One region of the Gordonia sp. CPCC 206044 genome, then DNA from elsewhere that is predicted to be linked to it. Evidence: riboswitches for the same ligand, from Rfam matches in the RefSeq annotation. Region 1 holds a riboswitch; the other holds the start of a gene.
The links. A riboswitch is a leader RNA that binds a small molecule or an ion and turns the genes downstream of it on or off. The one in region 1 is predicted to bind S-adenosylmethionine.

Region 1 (4,306 bases):
GGCCACGCCGAGTCCCGCGGTGGGGATGTTGCCGGTGCCGTGATAGTCGCCGCCCTGCCAGTGTGGATCGGCTTTGATGGCGGCGATCTGCGTTGTCTGCGTGCCGATCTGATCGGCGGTCGCACGTGCGCCGACGGCGAGGACGAGCGCACAGCGCACCATCTCCGGGTACTCGATGGCCCATTCGAGAGCGCGGGCCCCACCCATCGAACCGCCGACCACGGCGCCGATGCTGGTGATCCCGAGTTCGGCCACGAGGGCGCGTTCGGCGCGTACCTGGTCGAGGACGGTGATCTGCGGGAAGCGAGATCCCCACGCACGTCCGTCGGCAGCGGGCGACGCCGGACCGGTGGAGCCGCGGCAGCCGCCGAGGACATTGGCCGAGATGACGCACCACTCGTCGGTGTCGATCGCGCAGCCGGGTCCGATCAGACCGTCCCACCAGCCCGCGGACAGATGCTGCTCGTCGGCCGGACCGGTCACGTGCGAATCACCGGTCAGCGCGTGCAGCGTGAGGATGACGTTGTCGCGGGACGGAGACAACGTCCCCCAGCGCTGGAAGGCCAGGGTGACGTCGTCGATCCGTTCGCCGTTGTCGAGTGAGAGCGAGCCGATGCGGACGCTGCTCATCGCCCCGTCGGGCATCTGTTCCCAATCGGGTCGATCAGCGGGCTGGATACTCGGTTCGATACTCACCGACACAGGTCACTCACTCTGCAATTCACCTCGATCTTCGTTGTTCACCTTGTCACTTCGCCGCTGCGAACCCCTGCTCGAGGTCGGCGACGATGTCGTCGATGCCCTCGATACCCACGGCGAGACGGACGAGTCCCGGTGTGACACCTGCGGCCAACTGCTCCTCGGGGGCCAGCTGGCTGTGGGTCGTGGATGCCGGATGGATCACCAGCGACCGCACGTCACCGATGTTGGCGACGTGGCTGTGCAGACTGAGGGCATCGACGAACTTCTTGCCGGCGTCGACGCCGCCGACGATCTCGAAGCTGACGATGGCGCCCTGCCCCTTGGGGAGCAGCTTCTGTGCGCGGTCGTACCAGGGAGACGATGCCAGCCCGGCGTAGGCGACCGAGTCGACCTGATCATGACCTTCCAGGAAAGCGGCAACCCGCTGCGCGTTGGCCACGTGGCGCTCGATGCGCAGGCTCAGCGTCTCGAGGCCCTGAGCCAGCAGGAAGGCGTTGAACGGTGAGATGGCCGCGCCGGTGTCGCGGAGCCACTGCACACGGGCCTTGAGCGCGAATGCCGGTGCGCCGAGATCGGCGAACACCGCACCGTGATAGCTCGGATCCGGGGTGGTGAAACCGGGGAACAGATCCTTCCCGTCACGCTGACCGCGCCAGTCGAACGTGCCACCGTCGACGATCACACCGCCGATCGCGGTGCCGTGCCCACCGATGTACTTGGTGGCCGAGTGCACGACGATGTCGGCGCCGTGCGCCAGTGGGTTGAGCAGGTACGGGGTGGCGACGGTGTTGTCGACGATCAGAGGCAGGCCGTTGCGATGGGCGACCTCGGCGATGCCGGTGATGTCCAGGATCTCGTTGTTCGGATTGGAGATCGTCTCCCCGTAGAGGACGCGGGTGTTGTCCTTGATGGCGGCCTGCCACGAGTCGAGGTCCTCGGGATCCTCGACGAACGAGACCTCGATGCCGAGCTTGGGCAGCGTGTAGTGGAAGAGATTGAACGTCCCGCCGTAGAGGCGCGGGCTGGACACCACATGGCCGCCGGTCTCGACGATGTTGAGGATCGCGTAGGTCTCGGCGGCCTGGCCGGACGCCACGAGAAGTGCGGCGACGCCGCCCTCGAGGGCAGCGATCCGCTGCTCGACGGTGTCCTGCGTGGGGTTCATGATCCGGGTGTAGATGTTGCCCGGTTCGGCGAGCCCGAACAGGTTCGCGGCGTGCTGCGTGTCGTTGAAGACGTACGACGTCGTCTGATAGAGGGGCAGCGCACGCGCATTGGTGGCCGGATCCGCGGTCTGACCCGCGTGTACCTGCTTGGTCTCGAAGCTCCAGTCGGCTGCCGGATTCGTGGTGTCGTCAGACATGGATGTAGTGATCGCTTTCTACGGTCGGCAGGGTGCAACGACCCTGATGGGGTCCGACCTTCGGACCCGCGCTTGCCTCAGAACGCATTGCGTTCCTCAACCCGGTCATCACCCGGAGCACCCCACCGCGGTTGGAGGGTTGCCGATCAGCAAGCCGGGGCTTGACGCTGATGCTCATGACCTGGCGTCAAGGATATAACACGGTCTACGCGCGACCAGAACCGTCCTGATCGGGCTGATTTCAACGTGTGTTCACCCGCCTCCGACACGGGGTTTCTCTCGAAATGCGGCGCGTTTCAGGATCGCGTATCTAGAGTTTCAGATAGCCCCGATTCGGGTGTGCCGCCTCGACGCATCCACCGGGTTGAACAAAGGCCGTGACGCATGGTGGATCGGTTGACCGGGCTTCGTCGGCGCGCGATCGTGTCGGTCGCCGCGATCGCGAGCGGTGTGGTGATCGGAACGCTGTGTCTACCCGGGACATCCGGCACGGCATGGGCCGCCGACGGTGACTGCGGGGGAGGCGCGGTCGTCGTGGTCGGGGGTACGTGGGATCCCGAGGGCGCGATCATGGTCGGGGTCACGCAGCGCTACACCGGGCTCAACCCCGACAACACGGAGAATCCGGACAGCCCGTACGCAGGCGACAACGCCTACGAGATCATCTACGCCGACTACCCGGCGACCGTCTGGCCATTGGGCGCGACCGGATACGACGCGAGTTCGGAACTCGGCGCCGCGTCGACCACGAAGGCCGTCGCGAGCTATCAGGACGCATGCCCGGGCAACCCCGTGGTCATCACGGGATACTCGCAGGGCGCGCGGGTCGCGGGCGACGTGCTGTCGGACATCGGCAACGGGCGGATCGGGGCGGTCGACATCCACGACACCCCCGACGATCCCACCGACGACGTCCTGATCGACCCGAGCACGATCTCCGGCGAACTCTTCGCCGACCCACGCAGGCCGGGCGACAAGACCGGCGAGGGTATCGAGCTGGCGCTGATCGGCATCATCCCGGGCCTGACCATGACCGGTTCCCGGGACGGCGGCTTCGGTTCGCTCGGTGATCGAGTGGTGTCGGTCTGCATCGACGGCGACCCGATCTGCGACCTGCCCGATCCGATCTACGATCCGATCGGCGCCCTCGACGGACTGGCCGGTTACTGGGTCAAACACGGCCGCTACCCGTTCTTCATGTTCCAGGACCCGCGGTCGAACTGGTGGAACGGTCGCGAGAACTCCTGCGCCGACGATCCGGCCGCGACCTCGTGTGCCATCGCATTCGACTCGTCGGTGGCCGAATGGTTGCGGGAGACGGCCGCCGACATCGGTTACATGGGCACCATTCCGGACTTCCTCGCCCTACGTCCGACGATCGACCTTCCGTTCGGGATCGAACTGTCCAATCTGCAACCGGTGGTGCGGCTCGTGCAGGATCGACTGCCTCCGCTGCCCCGACTCGGCTACGGCGCCTACCTGCCAGACGTTTTCGTCTTCGAGGACATCTGGAACGGGATCGTGGGACTCGACGCCGACCGGTTCCGCGCCGGCATCACCGCCCTCGGCGCGAGCGTGGGCAGCGTGGTGCGTTGGCCGGTCAGTTTCGTGAAGTACTGGGCAGGCCGGGTGGTCAGCACCGTGCAGTCGGTCGAGGTGCAGTCGGCTACCGCGACCGATCTCGGGCGACTCACCATGACCGGTATCGCTGCCCGCGACGTGGCCTCCGCACTGCGGACCTCGTCGGCGCCGTCGACCGGTGCGACGACGTCTGCGGCTACGACGACATCTGCAGGCACGACGACATCTGCAGGCACGACGAGCGCGGCGGCCGCGACAACGGATTCGGCGTCGGCATCCGCGGCAGGATCAGCGACAGGGTCCGGGCCCGCGGTGCCCGGTCCCACGGTGCCCGGCGGTGGCCGTGGTGACGCACCGAGTCCGGCGCTCCCGGACCGTGTCGTCGACGACGCGACCACCGAGACGGCCGAGCCGACCGCGGTGCCCACGCCGCCCCCGCCCGAGCGCAGCGAGCCGCCGGCGCCATCGCCGACGGATTCGACCACCGAGCCCGCCGACACCACCGAACCCGCCGACACCGTCGAGACGGGAACCGCGGGAGAGCAGGCAGGCGACGACGTGCCGTCGGACGATCCCGACTCGGGAGCCGGGTCGGGTCAGGACGCCGGGTCGGGGTCCGACGACGCGGCCGACACCGACGGAGCGTCCGCGGATCAGTGA
Region 2 (4,306 bases), on a different contig from region 1:
ACTGCCTACAGCGCAACCCACCCTGCCCGGGTCAGGCCACCCGGCCTCGCTTGAGCGCGAGAAGCGGCAGGACCTCCTCGCGTGTGCGCGTCGCCGTCGCCGACCCGTCGAGCGGCACGATGATCACCGCATCAGCGATCTCGGCGACGTAGATGTCGTGGATCAACGACGCCAACCCCGACGGCGTCCCGACGTAACGAATGGTCTCCGCATCGTCGCCTGCGGTGTTCACCGCCGACGCCCGCGCCGACGCCGGATGCGGGGCGATGGCCGCCTCCACTTCCAACGCCACGACGAAGTTCGCCGGGTCGTGAGTGCCCGACCGCAGCAACGATCGGGTCCGCTGCGCGTCACGCAGCGTGGGGCGACGCACGACGATCGAGAATGACTGCGCGGCTTCGTCTCCCGCCAAGGCAACCTGCAACGACGGGCGTCCGATGCTGATCGGCCCGAGGGTACGCGGCACGTACTCGATGGTCACGCTCTCCTCCTGTTCCCGGTGAGCCCACGCAGGGCGTCGACCAGACGGTCGATGTCGTCGGAATCGGTTCCCAACCCGAAGCTCGCGCGCACCGCGCCGTCGGGGTGGCCGAGTCGCTTCAACACCGGATGGGCACAGAACTTGCCGTCCCGCACGCCGATTCCCGCACTCTCACTGAGATGTTCGGCGACCTCGCGCGGCGCCCGGCCGGTCACGTCGAATCCGGCGATGCCCACCCGATCGGTGGTGTCGGCGAAGATGCTCAGACGTTCGACACCGTCGATGGAGGCAAGTCCGTCGTCGAGGTGGGCGCGCAGGAACTCCTCATGCAGTCCGATGGTCTCGAAGCCGATGCTCTCCAGAGCATCGCAGGCCGCGGCAATCGCGATCGCGCCCAATACATTCGGCGAGCCGGCCTCATGACGGGCGGGACCCGTGTGCCACGCGATGTCGGCGGGCGACTCTCCGGTGACATCGACATCCGCGGACGCTCCGCCACCGGACAGGTAGGGCGCGGCGGCGTCGAGCCAGTCCGGCCTGCCGATCAGCACACCCGCACCGAACGGGGCGTAGAGCTTGTGCCCCGAGAACACCAGGTAGTCGATGCCGTGCGACACCAGGGACACCGGACGGTGGGCGACCAACTGGGCCGCGTCGACGAGGATGCGTGCGCCGTGACGATGCGCGATCGCCGCCAACCGGGAGATCGGCAAGACCTCGCCGGTCACGTTCGATGCCGCGGTCACCGCGAGCAACGCCGCAGGCTTGGCGGCGAGTTCGGCTTCGAGCGCGTCGAGCGTGTCGTCGAGGGTGGTGCAGGCCGGGACGATCCGAGCCCGCGACGATCCGTCGCGATCGGGTGCACACCACGGCAGCAGGTTCGCGTGGTGTTCGATGTCGAGGACCACCACGTCACCGCGGGTGATGTGGGCCGCGAGGTTGATCGCGTCGGTGGTGCCGCGGGTGAACACCACCGCGTCGTCGACGCGGCCGCGGACAAACCGACGCACCGTCTCGCGTGCGGCCTCATAGCGGCGGGTGGTGATCTGCGACAGATGGCCGGCACCGCGGTGCACGCTCGCATACTGCGTCAGCGACGCCTGCACCGTCTGCGCCACCTCGGCCAGTGCGGGCGCGCTGGCCGCGTAGTCGAGGTTGGCGTAGCGCACGGTGCCACCACTGCGCAGCGGCACCTGTTCGTCGGCGCCGACCACCCTGGCCAGGGCGGGAACGGTGGGTGTGTGGTCGGTGACGATGGTGCCGACTGCGTGGTCGGCGACCGGACCTGACGCGACGACGACGCGGCCGAGATCGGTTCGGGGTGTCGAGAGGACAGCGGTCATGGCAATACTCCTGGGAATCCGCACTTGCCGTGATCACCTCGACCACGGCCGGGTCGTCACCCGGAGCACCCCACCGCGGAGGAGGGTTGCCGACCAGCTAGCCGGGGCTTGTCACTGGTGCTCGTGACCCGCATTCAGGTTGGCCGATGCCGCCGTGACGTGTCAATTTGCAATCACCGTGCGCAAAAAGGCGGTGAACTGCACGCGGGTAGCGTGGCACCCATGGCTCCGCTCGCCGCCGCATCCGGCTCCGACGACACCGAGGTGTTCGTCCTGTCGCGCCCCCATGGCACCGTCCGCGCGCACGGTCGCGTCGCGTCGTTCGACGATGTCACCTCGGCCGGTGACGCGTTGCGATCCGGGGCCGTCGACGCGATCGTCGGGGCCATCCCATTCGACGTGGCCGGGCGCGCGGCGCTGATCGCTCCCGCATCGTTGGTGCGGTCGACCGAACCGGTCACCGGTGCTCCCGCTCCAGCTCACCGTGTCGTCGAACAGACGTTGCGGCCCACCGCCGTCGAGCATCGCGACCGGGTCGCCGACGTCGTCAAACGCATCGTCGACGGTGAGGCCGAGAAGGTGGTGCTGGCCCGGTCGATGGACCTGCGGGTCGAACCCGCCGTCGAGGTCCCCGACCTGTTGTCGGCGTTCGCTCACGGCAACGCCGAGCACAACGCGTTCGCGGTCGCGCTGGGCGCCGCCGGCTGGCTGGTCGGCTCGACTCCGGAGTTGTTGCTACGCAAGGAAGGTCGCGAGGTAACCTGCCGCCCTTACGCAGGGTCGGCACCGCGCTCGGACGACCCCGAGCTCGACCGCGCGGCAGCCGACTCGCTCGCGGCGTCGGTCAAGGACCGGGCCGAACACGCATTCGTCGTGGACTACCTCCGAGACCGCCTCGCGCCGCTGTGCGCCGACCTCGACGTGCCGACCGAACCCGAAGTGCGCTCGACGGGTGAGATCTGGCACCTCGCCACACCCATCCGCGCGACCCTGCGTGACGAGACGATCACCGCCCTCGACCTCGCGGTCGCTCTCAGCCCCACTCCCGCGGTCTGCGGAACGCCGAGTGATGTTGCCGCACAGATCATCGCCGAGATCGAAGGTGATCGCGGACTGTACGGGGGCACGGTCGGTTGGTGCGACGCCGACGGCGACGGCGAGTGGATGGTCACGATCCGCTGTCTCGAACTGTCGGCTGACGGCCACTCGCTACGCACCTGGGCCGGCGGCGGCATCGTCGCGCAGTCCGACCCGCAGGCCGAGCTCGACGAGACCACGGCCAAGTTCCGCACCGTCCGCAACGCGCTGGGGCTCGACGACGCCTGACGACGGCTCGTGGCTTCGCGGAGTCGGGCGGGTGTGGTGGGCTCGATGGGTTGCGTTGCGTTGTTGCCCTCGGGATCTCGGGGTCACGAGGTCTCGATACGCTCCCTCGGCTGGCGCCTCGGGTGCTACTCGACCAGCAGGGAGAGCGGGAGATACGCGAGCAGCGGCAGAGCGGGACCTGCTCAACCAGCGGCAGAGCGAAACCTACTCGACCAGCAGGACGGCGGGAGACGCGACGCGGGTCGAGGATCAGCCGAGAGCCCGGTCGAAATCGGCGAGCAGGTCGTCGATGCCCTCGAGTCCCACGGACAGGCGCACCACCGAATCGGTGACACCGATCGCCGCACGGCCCTCCGGCCCCATGGCTCGGTGAGTCGTCGTGGCCGGGTGGGTGATCAATGACTTGGAATCCCCGAGGTTGTTCGAGATGTCCACCACGCGTAGCCCATTGAGCACCTCGAAGGCCCGCTTCTTACCCTCGACACCACCGCGATCGGCGATCTCGAAGGTCACCACCGTGCCACCACCGGACATCTGCTTGCGGGCGAGCTCGTACTGCGGATGCGACTGCAGGAACGGGTATTTCACCCACGCCACCCGTGGATCGGCTTCCAGGAACTCGGCGATCCGCAAGGCGGACGCAACCGACGCGTCCAGACGTAGTCGCATGGTTTCCAGCCCCTTGAGCATCGTCCACGCGTTGAACGGACTGAGCGCGGGACCGGTGTGCCGCATCAGCATCTGCACCGGACCGTCGATGTACTCCTTCGCACCGAGCACCGCCCCGCCCATCACCCGGCCCTGGCCGTCGATGTGCTTGGTGCCGGAATAGACGATCACGTCGGCACCCATGTCCAGCCCGCTCTGCAGCAACGGCGTGGCGAAGACGTTGTCCAGCACCACCTTCGCGCCCGCAGCGTGGGCCATCTCGGTGACCTTCTCGACGTCGACGAGCACCTGCATCGGGTTCGACGGGGTCTCGAAGAACACCGCGGTGGTCGGCTCCGATAGCGCGGCCTCCCACTGGTCGAGGTCTTCTCCGTCGACGAACACCGTCTCCACGCCCCACCGCGGCAGGATCTCGTTGCACACCACGAAGCAGGAGCCGAACAGGCTGCGCGCCGCGACCAGGCGATCCCCGGCCTTCAACAACGCA

Region 2: linked by a shared signal. The riboswitch ahead of AAFP35_RS23890 (aminotransferase class V-fold PLP-dependent enzyme) and the one ahead of AAFP35_RS07485 (bifunctional o-acetylhomoserine/o-acetylserine sulfhydrylase) in region 1 are both predicted to bind S-adenosylmethionine.

Annotation. Positions count from the first base shown of each region.
Region 1 covers NZ_JBCLVL010000004.1:173,633-177,938, reverse strand. Annotated here, with positions in the region: gene metX (homoserine O-acetyltransferase MetX) at 1-702, opposite strand, end outside; gene AAFP35_RS07485 (bifunctional o-acetylhomoserine/o-acetylserine sulfhydrylase) at 749-2,065, opposite strand; SAM riboswitch class IV at 2,129-2,247, opposite strand; gene AAFP35_RS07480 (cutinase family protein) at 2,453-4,306, shown strand.
Region 2 covers NZ_JBCLVL010000020.1:69,052-73,357, forward strand. Annotated here, with positions in the region: gene AAFP35_RS23885 (hypothetical protein) at 32-481, opposite strand; gene AAFP35_RS23890 (aminotransferase class V-fold PLP-dependent enzyme) at 478-1,824, opposite strand; SAM riboswitch class IV at 1,840-1,953, opposite strand; gene AAFP35_RS23895 (isochorismate synthase) at 2,047-3,150, shown strand; gene AAFP35_RS23900 (O-succinylhomoserine sulfhydrylase) at 3,400-4,306, opposite strand, start outside.